3 regions of the Paenibacillus spongiae genome follow, and region 1 is predicted to be linked to each of the others. Evidence: riboswitches for the same ligand, from Rfam matches in the RefSeq annotation. Region 1 holds a riboswitch; each other region holds the start of a gene.
The links. Region 1 has a riboswitch for cyclic di-AMP ahead of kdpF (K(+)-transporting ATPase subunit F). Riboswitches for the same ligand answer to the same signal wherever they lie in the genome.
Positions count from the first base shown of each region.

Region 2: it holds a riboswitch for cyclic di-AMP, as region 1 does, so the genes downstream of both, L1F29_RS17100 (C40 family peptidase) here and kdpF (K(+)-transporting ATPase subunit F) in region 1, are expected to answer to the same signal.
Region 3: it holds a riboswitch for cyclic di-AMP, as region 1 does, so the genes downstream of both, L1F29_RS02615 (hypothetical protein) here and kdpF (K(+)-transporting ATPase subunit F) in region 1, are expected to answer to the same signal.

Region 1 covers NZ_CP091430.1:5,784,763-5,792,376, forward strand. Annotated here, with positions in the region: gene kdpB (potassium-transporting ATPase subunit KdpB) at 1-408, opposite strand, end outside; gene kdpA (potassium-transporting ATPase subunit KdpA) at 425-2,104, opposite strand; gene kdpF (K(+)-transporting ATPase subunit F) at 2,119-2,196, opposite strand; cyclic di-AMP (ydaO/yuaA leader) riboswitch at 2,538-2,721, opposite strand; gene L1F29_RS26125 (MFS transporter) at 3,105-4,322, opposite strand; gene L1F29_RS26130 (efflux RND transporter periplasmic adaptor subunit) at 4,563-5,603, shown strand; gene L1F29_RS26135 (GerAB/ArcD/ProY family transporter) at 5,718-6,812, opposite strand; gene L1F29_RS26140 (hypothetical protein) at 6,837-7,064, opposite strand; gene L1F29_RS26145 (Ger(x)C family spore germination protein) at 7,071-7,614, opposite strand, start outside.
Region 2 covers NZ_CP091430.1:3,730,836-3,738,449, forward strand. Annotated here, with positions in the region: gene L1F29_RS17080 (MutS-related protein) at 1-1,183, shown strand, start outside; gene L1F29_RS17085 (glycoside hydrolase family 32 protein) at 1,425-2,849, shown strand; gene L1F29_RS17090 (zinc dependent phospholipase C family protein) at 3,016-3,669, opposite strand; gene L1F29_RS17095 (DUF3105 domain-containing protein) at 3,891-4,457, opposite strand; cyclic di-AMP (ydaO/yuaA leader) riboswitch at 4,714-4,847, shown strand; gene L1F29_RS17100 (C40 family peptidase) at 4,849-5,322, shown strand; gene L1F29_RS17105 (D-alanyl-D-alanine carboxypeptidase family protein) at 5,662-6,882, shown strand; gene L1F29_RS17110 (BlaI/MecI/CopY family transcriptional regulator) at 7,052-7,474, shown strand; gene L1F29_RS17115 (M56 family metallopeptidase) at 7,471-7,614, shown strand, end outside.
Region 3 covers NZ_CP091430.1:588,271-595,884, reverse strand. Annotated here, with positions in the region: gene L1F29_RS02650 (hypothetical protein) at 1-174, shown strand, start outside; gene L1F29_RS02645 (S-layer homology domain-containing protein) at 585-1,493, shown strand; gene L1F29_RS02640 (PspC domain-containing protein) at 1,878-2,102, shown strand; gene L1F29_RS02635 (PspA/IM30 family protein) at 2,178-2,888, shown strand; gene copZ (copper chaperone CopZ) at 3,011-3,211, opposite strand; gene L1F29_RS02625 (metal-sensitive transcriptional regulator) at 3,230-3,502, opposite strand; gene L1F29_RS02620 (hypothetical protein) at 3,900-5,288, shown strand; gene L1F29_RS02615 (hypothetical protein) at 5,355-5,756, opposite strand; cyclic di-AMP (ydaO/yuaA leader) riboswitch at 5,763-5,953, opposite strand; gene L1F29_RS02610 (hypothetical protein) at 6,333-6,902, shown strand; gene L1F29_RS02605 (helix-turn-helix domain-containing protein) at 6,997-7,614, opposite strand, start outside.

The DNA of each region.
Region 1 (7,614 bases):
TCCCTGCTCTACGATGACAGTGTCTCCTTTGCGAAGCATCGATGCTTGTATGACCGTTATCTCACCATTGACCAGCTTGTTCGCAGCCACTTCCCGCTTCGTCTTCTTCAGCGAGTCCGCCTGCGCCTTCCCCCTGCCCTCGGCGAGCGCTTCGGCAAAGTTCGCAAACAGAACGGTTACCAGCAGAATCAGGAACACGGTCAGATTGAACGCGAACCGTTCCTCAGCATTGAACCAGCTTGGAAACAGGGTTAGAAGCAGCACGAGGAACGTTCCGATTTCAACGATGAACATGACCGGATTCCGGATCATGGACGCCGGGTTCAGCTTGATGATACTATCGATTACAGCCTGCTTGACGATATCGCCCGTCAGCAGCTTTTTACGTTGCTGCAGTTGTTGTTTCATCTTCTCTTCCCCTCACTTAACGAAGCGTTAAATATTCCGCAACCGGCCCCAGCGCAATGACCGGAAGAAATGTTAGTGCGCCAATCAACAGCACCGTCCCGATAATAATCCCCGTGAATAGCGCATTATCCGTACGGAATGTCCCGATCGTCTCCGGTACATGCGTCTTGCGGACGAACGATCCGGCGACGGCTAGCATAGCCATCATGGAGATGTACCGGCCGAAGAACATGACCAATCCGGTCGTAATGTTCCAGAACGGCGTGTTATCCGCTAGTCCTTCGAAACCGGACCCGTTATTGGCGGCCGAAGAGGTGTACTCGTACAAGACTTGAGAAATCCCATGGAAGCCCGGATTGGTTATCGAGCCGCTGCCCAGGTCGGTCAAGAAGGCTATCGCCGTCGGAGCCAGAATGATCAACGGATGCACCAGGATGGCAATGGCGAGAAGCTTCATCTCGCGCGGTTCAATCTTGCGGCCTAGAAATTCCGGCGTCCGCCCGACCATAAGCCCGCAGATGAATACCCCCAGCATGGCGTACATCAGCATATTGATCAGCCCGACGCCTTTGCCTCCGAATACGCAGTTCAACATCATCTGGGCAAGCGGGGCTATACCGCCAAGCGGCGTGAGCGTATCATGCATGTTATTGACGCTGCCGGTAGTGGCCGCGGTCGTCACCGTCGTGAACAAGGCGGATTGAGCGATGCCGAAGCGCACCTCCTTGCCTTCCATGCTACCTTGCGATGCATCGAAGCCCATGGCGTTCATCGCAGGGCTACCCGCCTTCTCCGAGAAGTAAGTGAGCGAGAGGAAGACAAGGAAGAGTGCCATCATGGCGGTGAAAATAACCCAGCCCTGCTTCGTATTCCGTGCGAAGCGCCCGAACATATAGGGCAACGATGCCGGCATCGCCCACATCATGAGAATCTCAAGCACATTCGTAATGCCATTCGGATTCTCGAACGGGTGCGCCGAGTTGACGCCGAAGAACCCGCCGCCGTTCGTACCGATATGCTTGATCGTCTCCAGCGATGCTACAGGCCCCAGCGGAATATGCTGCGTAACACCTTGCAGCGTAGTAACGACGAGGGTCGGATTTAGCGTCTGCGGGACTTGGAGCGCCACAAGAACGAGCGTCATGATGAACGAGAAGGGCAGGAAGATCCGCATGATCCCTTTCACGAAGTCTTCGAAAAAGTTGCCGATCGTCGTCCCTTTGCTCGTGATCCCCCGCACGAAAGCGACCGCAACGGCGAATCCCGTGGCTGCCGACGTGAACATCATCATCGTGATGACGGCCATCTGGGTGAGGTAGGTAACGCCAGACTCCCCGCTGTAATGCTGCAGGTTCGTGTTGGTCACAAAGCTGATAATCGTATTGAAAGCAAGCGTTGATTCCATATTTCCGTTACCGCTCGGGTTAAGCCATAATCCGCCCTGTACCCGCAGCAGTAAATAACCGATCGCGACAAGCACGACATTGGTGGCGATGATGCTAAGCGCATAAATCTTCCACGTCATGCCTTCCCGCTTCTTCAGCCCGATCAGCTTATAGATCGCCCGTTCCATGCCTCCGAATATGCGGTCCGTCCAATTCGATTCATTCGAGAACACATGATAGACATACGTGCCCAGCGGCTTTACCAGCAGCATCAGGACAATAATGACGATGACGATTTGCAAGATATCCATTGATCAACAGCCTCCTAGAACTTCTCCGGGTGAATCAGTGCATAAACCAAATACATGAATACAAGCAAAGTAAGGATAAGCGTCACAATCATGCTTCGTTCCCTCCCGCATCTTCAATCACTTTACCGCACCAGTTGGCAAAACCGGCTGCTAGCGCGAATCCCGCTGCCAGCATGACAAGCATCCCTATATCGCTCATGCTTAAATTCTCCCTATTCATCCCTAATATTCAATTTTTACCCATTCTGAGCATGAAAAAAGAAGCCTGCGGGCATGAGGAACATGACCCGTGGCTTCAACGATTCACAGCAAGGAAGAATTCTGCCGTACCCCTTAGAGGGCACAAGAAGAAACGGCTCGCACCATTCCTGGGGGCGACGTTAGTTTCTTCCATTAGACAAATTCATCCCGAGCTGCGACTGCACGTGTTAATGTTGCCTCTCCCTATACGCTTACGAGGTTAGCTGACGGATTCGGGCGCGAGAGTCGCCCTACCTGGATCAGTCTCCCATTCCAAGATTCACCCCATGGCTTCAGCAATACGCATCGTACTGCTTGCTGGCCGTTGGTTCCCCCGCTCCTTCTTCGAAATCAGAAGGACTCAGCGATAAAGACGGTTAATGCTATGACTGAAACATAACTGCTATCGGTTTCAAATCGTTCTCCTGCTCGGAGGCCTCCGAAAATGGTAAGAACAAGAAGATTCGATGAATTGAATCTTACTCCTGCTTCGAATCTCTGTAAAGCGAACCTGAAGCTGATAATACGGCTTTTCCGCTCGATTATCGCGCATAAGCAGCGCTTACATTCCTATAAATATCCGTCTTGCTCGCTCATTCGCATTCATTCTGCGCCTTTCAAAAAAAGCGGCGGACATTCGGGAAGGGATATCATCCAAAAATGCACAAAAAAGCTGTCGGATAAATCTCGACAGCTTAAAGCAGCCATTTCATCGGAATGCCTGCATGCATGCAGCGGCTCGCCTCCATAGCCTCAAGGTTCATTCCCGCCGGTCCGGCGGCAGCGCAAAGGCGAGAAGTCCGAGGAGCGGCAGAAAGCTCGACCAGGTCAGAACGCGGTCAAGTCCCCATATATCGCCCGCTTCTCCAATGATCACCGCCCCGATCGCCCCCATTCCGAAGGCCAAGCCGGTAATGAGCCCTGAAGCCATGCCAACCTTGCCTGGGAGAAGCTCCTGCGCGTAGACGACGCTTACGGAAAATCCGGAGAGCAGGATGACGCCCAGCAAGAATATAACGGGATAAATCAAGAATGATGGCAAATAAGGGAGTAGTAACGCGAACGGAGCCGCTCCCCCGATGGAAATCAGTATCATCCGCTTCCGGCCGAACCGGTCGGCCAGAATACCGCCCAAGAAGGTGCCGAGCACGCCTGCTGCCATGAAGAGAAAGATCGGCACCTGCGCCGCCCGCAGCGAGAAATCCCGGAAATCTTCCAAGTAGATTTGATAATACGTCGAGATTCCGGTTGTATACCACGATCTCGCAAATACGAGCAGGATGAGCAGGAATAGAGCAACTCCAACATTCTGGCGCACCTGCTTGGCATCCCCACTCTCCGGCGCTTTCGCCGCCCGTTTCACCGGCTTGCCGTGTGTGACAAGCTGAGAACGGTACCAAGGAACGACGCGGATCAGAATAATGATCGCCGCCGCGGCAAGCAGCGTCCCCCATATCGCACCGGACTGGCCCAATGGCACGAAGATGAAGATGGTCATTAGCGGTGCCAATGAGCTGCCTGCATTACCTCCCACCTGATAGATCGATTGCGCCAAGCCGCGCCGCCCGCCCGCCGCGAAATATACGACCCGCGACCCTTCCGGATGAAAGATAGCCGATCCCAGCCCAACGAATACAACCGCCAGCATTAGCGCCCAGAACCCGGGCGAATACGCAAGCCCCGCTACCCCGATCAGGCTTAGAGCCATTCCGAACGGCAGCATCCACGGAGCGGGCCGCTTGTCTGATAAGAAGCCGACTACCGGCTGCATGACCGATGAAGTCATATTCAGGGCGAACGCCACCCATCCAATTTGCCCGAGAGACAGGTCAAGCGATGTACGGACGACCGGGAACATCGCCGTTACAATCGCTTGCATGGTGTCATTCAACATATGTACCGAGCTGATCGCGAATAAGATGGCATACACTGTGCCCGTTTGAACCGCAGCTGCCTTTGTTGTAGCTCCCGCTGCCATGCCCCCACACCCTTCGCTGTAGAATCTACAAGCAAGATTAGCATACATACGTATAGGTGACAATCATTCATAGAAGTATAATTTTATGGGGCCTGATGAGGAGATTTCCCCTATAATTGGAAATGTAAACGTTGACACTGCTCCTGTCCCCCTTTATTCTTGGAATAAGAAGAAACGGCTTTCGCCGAAAACAGGATTAATAGAATATATAGGCCGCCCCGGAGGAGGAACATTGTACCGATGATTCAACGAATAAGCAAGCGAAAGCTAATGAAGCGCGTGGCGTCGGCTGCACTCGTCCTATCGCTTCTGCCTGGCTGTTCGCTGCTGCCCGAAGAAGAAGATTCACTGCAGCCCCCTGTTCTGCAAAAGGTTCAGAAGGAGTATGAAATCGTCGAGGTGAAGCGCGGCAATATCGAGCGGTTCATTACCTCCACGGCAACGGCGACATCCGGCCGCAACATCTCCGTCTCATTCCCGGAAACGGGAGGACGTCTCAAAAATTTATTCGTTAATGTCGGCGATCTTGTCAAAGCCGGCCAGCCGATCGCCGAGCTCGATACCGGCGATTTGCCGATGCGGATCAAGCTGCAGAAGCTCAACGTGGAGAAGAGGAATATTCAATTATTCGAAGCCACCACATCGGAGCTGAGCACGGACGACATCAGGCTCCGGGAACTCGACCTGAAGGGCGAGCGCATGGTACTGGACTCTTTGGAGAAGGAGTACAACAAGGCGCTGCTGTTCGCGCCTATGGACGGTATCGTTACCCATGTGGACAGCTTGCGGACCGGAGAAGGGGTCGAAGCGCTGCGAACGGTCGCGGTCATAGCGGATCCGAATGACGTTGATCTGGTCTATGAAGCTACTGAAGCCAAATCGCTGGTCGGCGCGAAGGTAGACATGGGTGTCGAAGTGACGATCAAGAAGACAAAATACTCGGGCAAAGTATTGCAAACACCTACGACCGCACCGAAAAGCGATGTGGAAAGCGTGAACAGGCGCAACGCCAAATCGCTTATCATCGGTATCCCGTCGCTGCCCAACATTCCGCTGAAAATTGGCGAATATGCGGATTTCAAAATCTTCATGGAGAAGCGGGACAATGTCATCGTCATTCCACGGAATGGACTGCGCAACTATCTGGGCCGGAATTATGTTCAGGTCATGGAGAATGACCGCGTGAAGGAAATCGACGTCGAGACGGGCCTGACGACGAACCGCGAGGTCGAAATCATCAAAGGGCTGGAAGTCGGGCAAAAGGTTATTCTCAATACATAGCCGGCACGAACTGAATCGACAAGAAGAAGCAAGCTGCAGCGGATGCGGCTTGCTTCTTCCTCGTATCGCGCTTATTATACCGACGCATCCCGTTCTTATCCTTCGGCCTCCCTTCTATCCCCTTGCAAGTTTTCGAATCCCATACACGGCAATAAGCCCCAGAGGAAAAACCATGCTGAACGTCAAGTCCCAGAATGGCCAATACAATTTGAGCGATTCGTTGTAAAGAACCGCGTTCGGGGATAGGGCATAGGCGGTGCCAAACAGGAGGATCCCCAGCGGGATCGTCAATGAGCGGTTATCCCGAAGCTTGAACAGCTGCGTAATGCCTGCATTCAATGCATAGAAATAGATGGTGCATTTGAAATAAGTCGAGATAATCCACATGATCGCAAAGATGGCCTCTACCCGTTCCAAAAACTGACCGATGCTTATTTTCTTCGCGAGGGCATACGCCGGGTAATTCTGATGTGCCGTGATATAGGGACCTAACACAAGAATGGTTCCGAGGATTACAGCCAGGATTGAGCAGCCGCCGAATAACGCAGCCAGCATAAAATCCCTGGTCAAGTTTTTGCCCGGACGAACATTCGGAAGCACCATCGCCAGAGCGATCAGTTCAGAGAAGGAGTAAGCGGCCAGATAAATAGAGCCCTGCACAGTGGGAATGATTCCTTCGCCGAGATAGGGTTTGAGATGATCCAGCTTCGTCTCCGGCAGAATGAGGATGATCAAAGCGGCGAAAAACAATAGATAGAGCGGAAGGAAGATTTCACCTGTCCGCACGATCGGCTCTAAGCCGCTCCTCACACCACTCACCAAGATTAGGAGGAGTATCGCCTGAATGCTCCATATCGGCGTTTCCGGCATCATCATGGTGGTCATGAAACTGCCGACTTCCCTAATGATTGCGGATGTCATCAATAGATAATGTACCACGAACAGCAGGGAAAGCGGCCAACCGATCCATTTGCCGAACACCTTCAAATTAAGCTCGATTTGACTAGCACTTGGATTAACCCGGTACTGCAGCAATATGATCGATGCGATAAGCATACCGGCAGCAATACCGATCACCGCCGATATCCAGGCATCCTGTTTGGATGTTGCCGCGATGATAGTCGGCAGGACGAGAATGGAGTCTCCTATACTCATGAAGATGACTAGCGCTGTCATTTGCCGGATACTTATTTTCACATTATCAAGCACATGTCATCACGATCCCTCTACCGGTTATTTTTGAAAAAACCAGCTGCTAATGGGCTGATAGATGAATTGCAAGATACCCAGCGGACTAGGAATCTTCACGAGTTTTAGCGCAGCGATGCCCAAGACCAATCCGGCCAGAAGCAGGAATGAGACGATGACCGCTTCTCTCCTGAAACGCTTGCGCGCGAGTCTTGGCACCTCATAAACACCTACAGCCAGAACAAAGGCGGAGAAGAGAATTACTTCCGGCATGGCGCTCTATTCCTTGATTTCACTAAGAATGGAATTGTTCACGGATCCCGTTCCTTGAATACGGGCATCGACGGAAATATTCACCTTTAACCGGGTAAACCGCTCGTCCCAATCCCGTTTCAGCTTCTTCCACGCCTTCGGGTTTGAACGATAGATGGCTTGTCCAAATCCGAGCGAATCAACCTTATAGTCTTTCTGCAGCTTTACAATGGTCTTTCTCATAATCTCCGTCAGTCTCCTCTCCTCCTCATCCTCCAGCCTTCGAATGATATGAGTATCTTCAATATCGATGTTGCATTCCACATCGGCAATATTAGACATCGTCTTCATCTTAATATTGATAAAGGGCTCTCCGTTCATAACGTTCCCCTCTATTTTGGTTTCGTAATGGACCCCTTCCAGGTCGAGATATCCGCCCTTCGGACAGGTTATATGGCCCACAGTGCTTTTGACATTGCCCATAATGTAGTTATAGCCTTTACTTTCTTCCTCGTTAAGCCAGCCGATTAACCGGTCCTTCCGAAACACAGCCAGCTTCGTAAACTTCAAC
Region 2 (7,614 bases), 2.1 Mb from region 1:
ATACGAAAGCCGAACTTTCCAATCGCTGCAGGAGGAGACGCGCAAGCTGTCGCTAAGCGTTCGTAATATTAAGAGCATCACGGTCGGTATCAATCTCGATCCGCAGCTCGCTCCTTATGAAGCGGGTATTATTGCTGTGAATGATCAGCCTTATCGCTCCGGCAACCTCATCGATCGCTGGCTGCGGCTGGATACGAAAGATGACGGATTTCGTTGCTTGGCACCGCTTATGGCAATAGGAAGAGGGAAGAGCGCCGAACAGACGCAGGCGTTGAATGGAGCGGTCAACAGTGCGTTGAACGCGATACTGAAAGGGTCCACACGAGAGTGGCGCAGCTGTATGAAAATGTACGCGGCCTCCACTTCCCGTTTTCTAGCGGTCATTGCGCCGGAAATCCGCTTCTTGCTTAGCGGCGTCTCCTGGATGAAACGGCTGGCTGCGAAAGGGCTGCCGCTATGCAAGCCGCAGGCCGCCGAAACGGACGGATCAGCGTTTGTAGCTGACGGACTTTATCATCCGGTCGTGGCGGGCCGGGTCGCGGGGGAGCAGCCTAATGGTGCCGCTGCTGTCGTGAAGAATAACGTGACATTCGATGAGAATGGGCGCATCTATATATTAACTGGGCCTAATCAGGGCGGCAAGACCGTCTTCATGCAATCGGTAGGCATTGCGCAGCTGTTGTACCAGCTGGGGCTATTTGTCCCGGCTTACGCGGCTAAGATCCATCCGGTGGATCATGTACTCGTGCATGCGCAGAGCGTTGATGCGGATCTCCAAATGAAGGGACGCTTCGGTGAGGAATGCAGCCGATTGAGAGATTTGTTCGGTAAAATGACCCGCAGCAGCCTGCTGCTGCTGGATGAGACCTTTTCTAGCACGAGCGCATCCGAGGCTGCCGCGATAGCCGGCGAGGTGCTGCTAGCGCTGCGTGTGGCGGGCTGCCGCGTTATTTTTGCAACGCATCTGCACGAACTTGCGGACAGCGTTGATAAGCTCAACGCTGTGCCAGTCGAAGGAGGTAGTCGTATCGATACGCTCACCGCCGAGATGGACGCGAGCTCTGGGCAGCGAAGTTATGTCATCCGGCGCGCCCGCCCGCAGGGGAACAGCTATGCACTCGACATTGCACGCAAGTATGGCGTAACATACGAACAGCTCGTGTGCGTGATGAGAGGAAGTTAAACACAGCGGACGGGATACAACGGATCAAAGTGTGACTATTTCATGTGTCAGGAGTTTGTTTGGTAATCTTATCTCCAAGAGGAATTATGTGGTCAGTATCGAATTTATTTTCTTGAAGCATTCCTTCAAATGTTTCTCCATATTTCCGGGAAGAAGAGGGCATCGCGAATGTGTTCACAACGACTAAAGTGATGGATGCGTTCGAAAACCTGAATAAAAAACCAAGAGAGGGGAATATCACATGAGTTTATTTTACAAACCGCAAGTTGGCTGGACTGGAGATTTCATTCCGTTCTATAAGGATGGACGCTTTCAACTGTTTTATTTGTTAGATTGGCGGAATCATGAGAAATATGGGGAAGGAACGCCTTGGTATCTGATCAGTACGGATGATTTTGTACAATTTGAGGAACATGGAGAAGTAATCCCGAGAGGGAGCAAGGATGAACAGGATTTATTTATCTTTACGGGATGCGTCATCGAAGCGGGAGGACAATATCATATCTTTTATACGGGTCACAATCATCATCTCCAATCACAAGGAAAGCCGATGCAAGCAGTCATGCATGCCGTGAGCGACGACCTGCTTCATTGGAGCAAGATTGAGGAGGACACTTTCTTCGCACCTCCCGAGATGTACGAAAAAGACGATTGGAGGGACCCGTTTGTATTCTGGAACGAAGAGGCCGAAGAGTATTGGATGCTATTGGCTGCTCGATTGAAAGAGGGACCCTCCAGAAGACGGGGCTGCACGGCGCTGTGTGCATCGAAGGATCTCAAGCATTGGGAAGTTCGCGAACCATTCTGGGCTCCTCATTTATATTTCACTCATGAGTGCCCGGATCTGTTCCGCATAGGGGACTGGTGGTACCTCGTATTTTCAACTTTCAGCGATAAATGGGTTACCCACTACAGGATGAGTAAATCGCTTAATGGACCGTGGATAGCGCCTGCCGATGATGCTTTTGACGGAAGAGCGTACTACGCGGCCAAGACGTTCAGCGATGGCAGCAGGCGTTATGTTTTCGGATGGAATCCAACGAAGACGGAAGAGAAAGATGAAGGTCAATGGCAATGGGGAGGAAATTTGGTCGTTCATGAATTAATTCAGCATATAGACGGTACGCTGCAGGTGAAAATACCTGAACAACTCGATAAAGTCTTTAAACAGGAATTGCCTGTCCAACTTGCGCCGGGAATTGGCAAATGGGATATTGCTGGGAATACATTAAAGAGTGCTGCATTGGATTCTTTCTCATGTGCAATGACGGATGAACTTCCATCCTGCTGTAAACTTACTGCCACCGTTACCTTCGCGGAAAACACACGGAGCTGTGGGATGATGCTAAGGTTCAGTGAGGACTTGGAGAACGGTTACTATATTCGACTGGAACCGGATCGCAATCGAATCGTCTTCGATTGTTGGCCGAGAAGAGGGGACATGCCTCATATTGTTGAACTTGAGCGCCCCATCACGCTCATCCCGGATACACCTTATGAACTAAAAGTCATTATTGAAGATTCGATTTGCGAAATATACCTGGATGATCAAGTTGCATTGAGTACTAGGATGTATAATCATCAGCGTGGAAAATGGGGCGTTTTTGTTACGGATGGAGAAGCTCAATTTAGTCATGTAAAGTTATTGAGCGCACAAAGCGACTGACTCCATAAATATCAGCCAAGTTGTTTACGTTAATGGTTCAGACGGACCCAAGGCTGCCGATCCATGTCGGCAGCCTAATCTTCGTTGAATAATGAACTATCTTTCTTCGATCGTGAAGATTTTACTTCTCTATATCCCTTCGTAACTTGTCACGGCACTCTCCAACCTAAGGATGGGCGACTGACCATTCACGAGCAGAAGGCATCCGGTACAGGATGGCCGCCTGTTTCATATTCAGTAACCCCATGTCAACTGATGTCTCTATATAACCAACAATCTGATCAAACGTAAAAACATTAAGCTTTTCATTAATAACTTCCTTATCGTAATTCATATCGCCTAATACATATGGGATGAAGTTTTCAACATCTTCGGACGTAACTTCTTGCAAATTAAAGAATGTAGGTAGATAACTGAGCGTTTTTCTCAATTCATCTGTCATACAATAGTATTCTAATAATTTTCCATTCAGTAATCGGAAATCATTATGGTATAAATGATATAATTCATGATTAGCTTCCATTCTGTTTTTCAACCAAGAAAGATTAAAACCTTTCAGCCAGATATCATCAGCGATCAAATGTGTAAAGTATCCTAGTATATATTGACTTTCTACTTGCGAACGATATTTATGTAAAAATCCTTTATAATCAATGCTTCTTGAATAATCTTGTAATGCACCTTTAAAGAAATGCGATGAGTCTTTAGTCGATACGGCATCTGGAGCAATGCTTCCAAGTAAAAATAGTGTTCTATCTTCTATCGACAGACACTCTGCAATTCGATTGGCTATAATCAAGTGCATGATTCTTGAACCCATAATTCCCCTCACCCTTCAATAATTTCCTTAAAGTATCCTGACCGTTAGGTTAATCCGTTCCTTGTGTTATTCGAGATTAAGCAGATAATCCCTCCATAGATCATGGATCTAATAGTAACGATAGCACTAATACAGCAGAAGGATCCGACGCGGCGGATCCTTCTCACGTCACACTCATCGATTGAGCAAATGGGCAGCATTCCTGAGAAATACGAGTGCTTTCAATGATGATTTTTTCCTCTATATGCTTGAATAAACTTGGTTATGGAGTCTTTTTCGACAGTTTCAAGCCGGTCAATGCGTCCCCATCCTGTTAATGTGATCTTATTTTTCATTTCCGGATATGGATTTACAATCACGCCTTCCTTATAATGCTCTGCAATCGATTCCAATTCGGCAATAGAGGAGGAGTCCAATTGGTTATTGTAATAGATGACAATATCGCCATCTTCAAGGTTATGCACGAGCAGCTCCTTGGGTAACGGATCTTTATGGACTCCCCAAGGTGCAGTGGAAGCAACATGCTGGCCACTGGTAGGCGGATCGGAATTGTACGGTTTATGCGGTGAAGTCACATCGGGAATATGAGATTGATCGGACATAATGGTTACTTTCTCTCCTGGTGACGGTGGACGGAATGCAAAGGCGATAATGATAAGGGTTAAGAGCACGAATAGGCCTCCAAACAAGCCTACCCTTTTTATCATTTTTTTACGTTTCGCCTGTTCCCGGCGCATTTCAGCTCGGGCTTGTTTGGATTGCTGTTTGTTAGATTTGGTTTGGTTCAATAGCTTCGCATGCTCCTTTCCATTAAAATTACGATACGTAGTTCTTTTTATGAAATCGTATCATCTACGGATATAACAGCACAAGAGATTTTTCGGTTTGCTGTTCAGAACTAGCAATAAGATGAACGATATATAACCAAAGAGGGGCGGATATATGCTGTCCTTCTGGTATCCTTAATAAAATGAAAGGATTCTAATTTTTGCAAGGGAGGAGATCGACGAGAAAGAAAGAATTATACTACCTTGTGTAGTTTAAAAACAAACTTTGCCGAATTTTCTGTGAGAAAAACGGGGGAACCACGTTGGGTGAATTAATTCCAATGGTAAGGAATTATAGGGAACCTTCTACCGAACCTTCAGCTAACCTCGTAGGCACCGAAGGGAGAACATTTTGAAGAAAACAGTTATATCAATAGTAGGGGCGCTAGCCGTATTCACATCGGGCGCCGGAAGTGTATTTGCAGATCAGCCGCAGCTGACCGCATCCGTCAATGAGGTCGTGGGTACACCATACAAATGGGGCGGTACGACTACAGATGGATTCGATTGTTCGGGTTTTATCCTGCATATATTCAAAACATTCGACGTTAAGCTTCCGAGAACGTCTAAGACACAAGCGAATGCCGGAGAATATGTGGACAAGGATAAGCTCCGTCCCGGCGATCTTGTTTTCTTTAATACGGATGGGAAAGGAATCTCGCATGCCGGTATATACGTCGGAAACGGGAAGTTCGCACATTCTTCCAGTAGTAAAGGGGTCCGAATAAGCGCCTTATCGGAATCCTATTACGAGAAAAGATATGTTACTGCCCGTCGTGTTGTGTCCGAAGAGGTCTATGATAGTATGACGACTGAAAAGCACTAGACGGTTCGTATTGTTAAAGGATAAGCCCGCGAATATCGCGGGCTTATCCTTTCAACCGGCTGCGCACTAATTATTCCTTCTCATTATTATTCATATCCATTTGTTCATGGTTCATGTTATTCATCTTATTCGAATTGTTATTCTTGTCATCGGATTCTGTGTTGCATCCGCTTGTCAGTAAAACAATGAGTAATAGTGTGCCACAAATAGCAAAGCGTTGAAAGATTTTCATATTTTGCTCACCTCCTATAATGGTGATTCAAAAAAATACTACGACAAGTAGTTGGATAAAGCAAGACAAATAAGTCTTCCTATTCAATCGATTGGAGGTCTATTACGATGCTCGGATCTAATAAAAAGCTGTCTTTCATTCCATACATGGTTTTGTTGTCTTTCTTTGCCGTGCATCCCATCTCAACAAAAGCCGAAGAAGGAATCTTGCAGCCCGATATTCATGCACAAGCCGCTGTATTGATCGATGCAAAGACGGGGAGTGTTTTGTTGAAAAAAAATGAAACCGATGTTTTGTATCCAGCAAGTATTACCAAGATTGTAACCGGTATTATCGCGTTAGAAACAGCAAAGCCATATGATCGGGTTACGGTTTCGAAGGAAGCCAGATATGAAGACGGAACAAGAGTTTATTTAAGTGAAGGGGAGCAGCAGAGCATGATTAATTTGATCTACGCTCTAATGATGAATTCAGGTAATGATGCTGCCACAGCTATAGCCGAGCATATAGATGGATCAAAAAAAGCCTTTGCTGAGCGAATGAATGCGTTTGTAAAAGAGAAAGCAGGCGCAACAAATACACAATTTCAAAATCCTCACGGCTTACATGATAAAGCGCATTATACAACTGCTCTGGATATGGCGAAAATCGCACAGTATGCCATGCAAAACGAAACATTCCGGAAAATCGTTGGGACAAAAACAAAGCCATGGGACGGAAACGAATGGGACTCCGATTTAGTCAATCATAATAAATTATTGTGGACTTATGAAGGCGCAACAGGAATCAAAAACGGATTTACGGATCAGTCACGCTTTACGCTTGTCGCATCTGCAAGAAGGGAGGATACGGAACTAATTGGCGTTTTATTGAAATCGGATTCGAAGGAGGCAACATTCTCGGATATGACTCATCTGTTCGATTATGGGTTTGAGAAATTTGAAACAAAACAAATCATCGATGCAAATCAAACCATGGTTTCTGAAGGTAAAGAGAATCCGCTCACATTTATTGCTAAGGAAGCGGCTTGGATTACCGTCAAAAAAACCGAACAACCAGAATTAAAAGTTGATTCAGATGGTAATCTGTGGGTGAGTAACGCAGCAGGGGGCCCTGAAAGAGCTGCTCGTTTAGTACCAGTCAAATTACCGCAAGTTGTAAACGATATCAGCGCTCCCCCTGTTAAACGACTTTTTGTCTGGCATTATTTGATTACATTCTTTTGGGCAGCCATGATCGGATTTTTAATCGTGATTGCCGCGGCTATCCGAAGAAAGAACAAGAGTGTGCAGACCCGAAACCAAGTAGATCTATTTCATGCACCTTGAAGATACCGGAGTAAACCATTACATCATTGATCCATTGGGTTATTGTCAATGAAATTTCATATAATTCATGTTGACGTGAGATATATTTAACAACTACAATCTGTAGTATAAATAAAGGGCATTAGCGGAAAATATAACGTGGTATGAGAGTTGGAAGGGATGGCTGGAAGTGAATGTACAGCGAATGAAACTAAGTGAAGAGGGTTTGAGAAGGTTTTTCGGTCCCCTTGAAGCCCAAATCATGGAGATCGTTTGGAGCCGCGGAGAGGTCATGATTAAGGAAGTTCAATCTTTACTCGGTGAAGAGCTATCATTTAACACCGTAATGACGGTATTAAATCGCCTTTCTGAGAAAGGACATCTGAAAAAAAACACAATTGGAAAAGGAAGAAACAGAATCAGTACCTTCCATCCGGTACAAAGCAAAGAAGAGTTTATCCAAGAGCAAACACGAATCGTAACGACGGAGCTTGTGCATGAGTATGGTGAAATCGTGTTAAATCATTTATTTGACGCCGTTCAACAGGCTGACCCTTCATTGAGGGAGTTGTTAGAGGCCCGAATAGATGAGTGGAAGCGAGACAAGCCATGAAACCTAGAAATTATCATATCGTGTTGTCGAGCATGATATTAATTAGTCTTTTTGTTTGGGGTCAAATGGCAATTTATTTACTTCATGAGCTATTTGGATTTGATCCTAAATGGGCCATATTGCAGTATTGTGTTGCAGCA
Region 3 (7,614 bases), 2.4 Mb from region 1:
CATCGCCCCCGCTATGCCGCAAGTCCTTACGAACCGGGGAAAGAGGTCCTTATCCGATCCTCCTGCTGCATGTATTACTGCCGGGTCGACGGCGAATACTGCTACACCTGCCCGAAGCTGACCGCAGAACAGCGGAACGCGAAATTCGACGAGCTGCAGAAGAAAGCCACCTAAATCATCAGGGAAGGCGCATCGCTATCGTCGTGCAATCGAGAAAGGCTGCATCCCGGCGGTCCATCGCGGACTGCTGCTGCAGCCTTTTTCTGTCGCCAACACCCCCTTAGGCATGACCGGCGCGCTATGCCCATCTGTCCAAAGTCCCGAGTTTCTAATCCCTTCCATAATAAACCAGTTCGCTCTTCCCCTTCACACGGGGCCACCCCCCGGTTCATTCGTCATGGCAGCGGCGCTATAATGGCCTGCATATTCGGGTCTTCCTTGGTTTGCGCGTGCTTTTGGACCTAAATGATCATGACTGACTTCCCCATTTTACAATAGTCATCAGGACCGTTCTCAATGGGCAGGAATTGTGGTTATCTAGACAATGTCGTACTTATATCGCCATGACTAACAGGGGGAAACATATGAAGCGATTGGTTAGTTTTGCAACTATTGTCATGCTGCTCTGTACCGGGTCCGGGATTGCATCCGCATCCGCATCCGCTTCAACAGCAGCATCATCAGCAACAGCATCCGCGGAGCGCGCGCAAGTCCGAACCTTTAAAGACATTAACGGCCATTGGGCGGAGAAAACGATCGTCCGTATGGTCGAGCGGGGAATTTTGGACGGCTATCCGGATGGCAGCTTCCGCCCGGAAGCGCCGGTGAAGGTCGATGAATTTATCAAAATGCTCATTCTGTCCTACACCGACCTTCATCAGAACGGGGAGCGCAGCTGGAACGCACCTTTCCTGGCATCGCTCAGCAGCGAGAATCAAACGATTCTGAAGCAGGATTACCGCTATTTCACGTTCAAGCCGAGCACCACGGGATACTGGGCCAAGCCTTATATCGACGTGTCCAGCGATCTTCATTTTCTGAATAAAAGCCGGTTTACCGATTATCAGGCCGACATGACGCGCGAGAACGTCGCGGAGGTCCTCTACTATACGCTGCAGGAGACCGAGTTTCTGGAAGACGCCCCGTTCAGCCTTAGCGTGGCCGGAGCTTACGGCGATCTGATGAGCGCTACGGAGCGGGAGCAGCGGTTTATTGCGGAAGTGCTTGTGAAGGGAATCATGCAGGGCTATCCGAACGGCTATTTCGGCGTCGGCGATCCTGTCACCCGCTCGGAGGCGCTCGTAATTCTGAACCGGTTGACGGATAAACTGCAGCGGATTCCCGTGAAAGCCTCGCCGGATAAGCTCCAGCGAACCGTCCAGGCGGGAACCCCGGTCAGCAACAAGCAAGCGACCGTCGGCAGCGACAAGATTACGATTATGATCGATTCGGCAAACAAAACCGTCATGTTCTCCATCGCCAAAAAAATATAATCCCCGTGTCGCGCACCGTCCGCGTACAGGGAAACAAGCATAGAACCGTCAAGGCAGTTTCAATGAGCCTGGACGGTTTTTTCATGGCTTCATGCCGGCCATCCTTCCCCTCACATCCGCAGGGATGATGTGGCAGTTTCTGCTGAAGGGCGATGGCGGCTTCGTCAATAAGATTCTGGAGCTGATGGGACGGGCTGCAAATCGCCAAATCTACGCCCGTGGTCTGAGGTCGTACCCATTCCCCGCCTTAAGCCTAGCGTCAAGAACAGTCGCGGGACCGTTTCGACAACGATCGTGCCCCTGTACAATAAAGTCATAAGCAAGGGCGAGAACGCACCCGAGAAAATTCAAATCAAACATCTGCATATAAAGGAGAGAGTGGTTATGAATAAATTATATCGCTCAAGAACGGATAGCAAACTGACTGGTTTGTGCGGAGGATTGGCCGCTTACTTCGGTATCGATGCGACGATCATCCGATTGGCAATGGTCCTTGGCGGATTCTTCAGCCTTGGCACGGTATTGTTGATCTACATCATTGCCGCGGTCGTTGTTCCGAAGGAGCCTGGAATAGAAGAGTATTACTCCGACAATCCTTATCGCTATTAACCTTCGCCATCGCTGGATGATCAACGGATTGATATGCACAACGAACAAAAATAACCTATCGAGGAGATGTCCAATATGAGTATTTTAAACAGAATGATGAACATTACGAAAGCTGCCGCGCATGAGCTGCTGGAGAAGCTGGAAGATCCGGTTATGATGATGAATCAATACGTTCGCAACATGCAGGAAGAGATTGAAGGATTGCAGCAGGAAATCGTCAAGCAGGATGCGGCGGTAAGAGGATTGAAGCTGCAGTCCGAGGAAAGCGCAAGAATGGCCGCGCTATACGAAACGAAGGCGTTCGAGGCGTTGAATGCCGGCCGTGAAGCCGAAGCCCGCGAAGCCTTGGCGGTCAAGCTGCATCACGCAGAGAAAGCCGCCGCTCACCAGGAATGGTACAACAGCGCCGTTATCCGCTCCGCCGAGCTGGCAAGCAAGCTCGAGGCAGCTAAGGCCGAGTTCGAGATCATGCAGAAGAAACGCAACGATCTGGTTAATCGCGCACAGCAAGCCCAAGCGAAATTGAGAAACGCCATGCCAAGCTTCTCGAGCGATCATACGCTCGACGGCGGATTGGCTGCACGCGGATTTCAGCGGATGGAAGAGAAAATCATGCAGTGGGAAGCCCGCCTCGATCTTGCGGGACAAGGCCAGCCTTACGCTTCTTCGTCGGCATACCCTTCCTACGGGACGACGTCTCCGGCTGCCGCACCTGTCGATCCGGCGAAGGAAAAGCTGATTGCCGAGCAGATGGAAGAGCTGCGCAAACGGATGCCATCGGAATAATCAGAAGTACAGCCTCACTGCAGCCTATGAGCTGCAGTGAGGCTTTTTGTTTACGCAATAACGTACAAAAATGGAGCCGCCTTATTTAAGGCCGGCTCCATTCTTGGCTCGCGTTCAAACCGTTACTTTACGCTGTATCCTTGATCCTCGATCGCTTCTTTAATGGCATCAAGAGATACTTTGGAAGAATCATAATCAACGGCTACCTGCTTGCCGGCCAGGTCGACCTTGGCGGAAGCGCCAAGCTTCTTGACCGCTCCTTCAACCGATGCTACGCAATGCCCGCAGGACATGCCTTCTACCTTCAATGTTTGCTTCTCCATTGTTCATCATCCTCCTGATCATTTCATTAATTTCTTGACTGTTATGAGCAGTTCGTCGATGACTTCTTGATCGCCCGATTGAATGCGCTCTATGACACAGCTCTTCATGTGGCCTTCCAACAGCAGCTTGCCTACGCCGTTAAGAGCGGATTGAATCGCGGAAATTTGGTTGAGCACGTCATCGCAGTAGGTATCCTTCTCGATAAGCCCCTTTACCCCTCTGATCTGCCCTTCAATCCGATTCAACCGCGAAACGAGATTGCTCTTCATCTTATCGGTATGATGGCTCATTCTAACACCGGCACCGGCATCAGAGCTGTCGCAGCAAGCGGGTTCGGTTCGTTCGCTGACGTGATCTGTTACCATAAGTTGCTCACCTCATGCATTAAATATACAATACCCCCGGTGGGTATGTCAACTAGGTATTCATCTTATTATTTCCGTCCTCCGCTTGATGTTGAAAGCCTCGCAATTCTGATACAGTATATCCCTCGCCATAGTCGGTCATGCAGATTTCCCCGTTTGCCGGGAGAACGCTGCCGCTTGTGCGGCGGTATTGCATCCATTCAACCATTCAACCATTCAATTGATATATTGACAGCATAATTTGATGGATGGTAGAATTCACTAATCATTTCATACATATTCACTTGGAATTAGAACATTTTCATTTATGGAGGGACTGCTTATGTTTAAAATGATTTCCGCGCCAAAAGGACTGCTCGCAGCCGCTTTATCCGTTTCCCTGCTGCTCGCAGCGCCGGCTCCGGCCGTATTGGGCGCTGCCGGACAACCATCCGTCTCTTCCGCTGTGCTTGATCAGACGACGAATGAATATGCGCTGTTTCTTCAGGAGAAGTTCGGCGTTCAATTGAAGGATTCGCCAACGCGTGGGGACTTCATCCAAGCGGTTGCGCGCATGCTGGTCTTTCCGCCGGATGGCGGGAAAGCGGAGGTTGCCTTCAGCGACCTGAAGCCTTCCAGCCCGTCCTATACGGCGGCTGCCACGCTGTTCCAGCAAGGCATTCTTACCTCTTCAAGCGTTGCTGCGGACCAGCCGCTCACCTCTCTGCAGGCTGTCTTTATTGCCGTTAAAGCGGCGGATCTGAAGGAGCTGGCCTACTCCTATCCGAAGGAGAAGGTCGCACAATCCCTGTCCGCGATTGCCCTGCGCATCGAGGATTTCACATCGCTTACGGCCGCTCAGGAAATCGCCGCCGCCAAAGACGCGGGACTTATCGACCCGGCGTTCTATGCGGAGCTGAAGCCGAACAAGCCCGCCTCGAAGGCATTTGCCGAGCAGCTGCTCGGCCGTGTGCTGGAAGCCAAGGGGCAATACAAACATTTTATCGCAGCGACCTCGGATCCCGCGATTTATGCCAAGCTAACCGATGCGTACCGGACCTCCGACATCATCGCGGCGCCTGAGCTGGAAGCGGTCGTGAACGGCGCATTGGAGCAAGGGCTTGTCACCGGCTACAACTTGAAGGACAGCCGTTACGACCCCAATTTCGTGGACTCGCTGACGATCACCTACGGCCATTCCGATCTGAAGCATGCCATTCAATTGATCGGGCTGCTCCGCAGCGAAGGCATCGAAGCTAACGTACAGTTCGAGCCCAAGACGTCAGCCTTCGTTCATCTTCGCGAATGGGGCGAGCCGACGCCGTCCAGCGACTACCAATACAAGAAGCTGGCGAACGGCAATTATATCGCTTCTGCGAGAGAGTATGACATCGCCTTCGAATTCAAGAGCGCGGCCGATAAAGAGCGGTTCCAGCCAATTGTTCTGAAATATGCGAAGAAGAACAGCGACGACGTATCCGGACTCATCGCCGGCTCCTGGTGGCAGCCGCTGTACTACTCGCTTACCGAGCTGAAGGAATACGACGTCATTACCAACAACAAGATTACCGGCAGCGGATCGTATTACGCGCAGTCGTTCTCGCTGAATAAGGATTCGGAGGCGATCGTCGCCGGCTTCAAGAAACTGGATCCGGAGGTCAAAATCAGTACGTACACATTCTGGGTCGACCGTCCTTTCCACAATTACTTGGCGGGCGACGACTTCAAATAATAGTTGAGTATACTAGAAAACCCGGCCATCGCTTGGCCGGGTTATTTCATTGAGCGTCTGGATGATCTAACTCTTCGATAATAGCAGAGATAAATCTCGGCCATGCGAGTGGATGATGTAATTCGCGCCGAGCCCTTTGTAGACGAGCCGCGGCTGCATGCTGTGCGTAACGACGTAGACCGGATCCGATGTCCAGCTCCGGCAAATTTGAAGGTAGCGGCAGCATAAATTCAGGCTTTTCTCGAATAGGTAGATGCTCCCGATCGCTATTTCCGGTACGATCCACGTTTTCTCCTCGTTCGTGTTTACCGTTACGATCTGCGACACCCCAAGCTCCAGCATGCGATCATATTCATTGCGATTATTGACGATCGCCACAAACGGAATTCCCCTGCATTGCAGCAGCTTAATAAACGCTTCACCGGCCGCATTAGGCGCCGATACAAGTATCGCTTCACGACTATTCATATTCTGTCCGCCTCTCTTCATACGCTTACGAGGTTAGCTGACGGATTCGGGCGCGAGAGTCGCCCTATCCGAAGACGCACGCTGCATATGCGCATCTTCGGAATTCACCCCTCATGAGAATCGGCCGTGCCGCCACGGCCATTCCCACTGTATCGGTTCCCCCGTTTCCCTGTACGGAAACTCAGCGATTTGAAACTTATCATTTATTGATGGATACTCAATACTCGTATCGTACGCCCGGCGAATATCGTTGTAAAGATGCGGTTAAATGATTCTTATTGGAATTTTCCATCTCTACGATTGCTTTCTTTCGATTTCTCTCAATATCTCGGTCATTCTCTTATTTTCTTATTATGTCAACTTATTGAATTAAGCTGCGCCTGAGGGAGAACGGTCCCGCTGCGGTCGAGATAAACCTTCTTTTTCCCCCTTCCATCCGCATTAATCGCCTTTAATTGGCTTAAATCAACGGCAAAGTTATTTTACAAACCTTGCACGGTAGCGTATCATTCGGAATATGCTACCACCCGGACTGGCATTGACCCGGGTATACAAGAATGAGGAGAGAATGACCTGATGGACGATCGATTGTATGGGATTGAGCTGTTTCAATTCGATATTCAGCGCTGCTATCATCAAGAGAGAGGCGAGCTCGAGAACTGCCGCTACGGCCTGCTAAAGATCACTTGCGGCGGTCAAAGCGGCTGGGGCGAGGGCATCATGTCGGTCGGCAGCCCCCGATTCGATTTCATGCATTGGGCTTCTTTTCTGTTTACGCTAAGAAGGATGCCGATTCAAGATGCGCTGGCGATGCTCAGCTCCCCTCACTTGTCATGGGAAGCGTCTCAACTCGAGCTGGCGGCGCGGACGCTATCGGAATTGGGCGCCCGGCTGCAGATGCGGCAGCTGGCGGGGATGGCTCAAGACAAGGTCTCCTACCCCATTGCCATCGGCTCAGGCATTCTCCCTGACGCCGGCTTACAGGAATTTTATCGCGACAATTATCCGCCGGGCGGATACGAATCGGACATTCAGACGCGGCCGACGATACTCAGCAAGCACTTGGGCTGCAAATACGGCACTGGCTCTCAGGAGGATGTGGACCGTCTGTTTCATGTCTCGCGTGCTTATCTAGCCGTGCTGTAACGGTCAGCTGTGTCTATACATAGACGTTAGCGGCAAAGAAGAAGAGGAATCCGGGCGATCGGATTCCTCTTCTTCTTCCTTGCCGCATCTCACCTTAGGCTTCTTCAAAATCCAAATTCACCGGATGCAGCGGGAGGGACTCTTCAGCCTCGCTGTCCGTGGTCGGCACCCGTTCATCTACGATGTCGAACCGGAAGCCGTCCACCCATACGCTTCCGCCTCCATGGAGCAGAACGCCGAATGCTATCGCGCCGCTCTCAGCGGGAACATCCAGGATCACTTCATACTGATTCCAATCCAGCGTTCCTTTGATCGGACGGTTCCCCATATTATCGAAGCGCAGCATGTCTCCGTTCTCATGATCGATACGCATCCACAAGCCCGCCCACCCGCTCACTTGATCCGATTTGACGAATGCCGTGCATTTGAGCCGCTTGCTTCTATATTCCTGGGCCTTGAACATCTGCATTAAAGTAACGAAACCTAGGCTGCTGCCCGTCTTCGAACGCAAGCGTCCGGCAGCGCGGCCTTGATGCACGACCCCACGATCGGCAGTCACCTCGTATTCTTCGATATTCTGTCCGGTTACGGTCCAGCCTTGGGGTACTGATTTCATGAACATGCGGGTTCCTCCTTCGCGAATTAAGGTTGCCGAATACTTCCGGTATTCACCGGGCGCCATGGCAAACATTTTTTTGAACGCCCGGGTGAA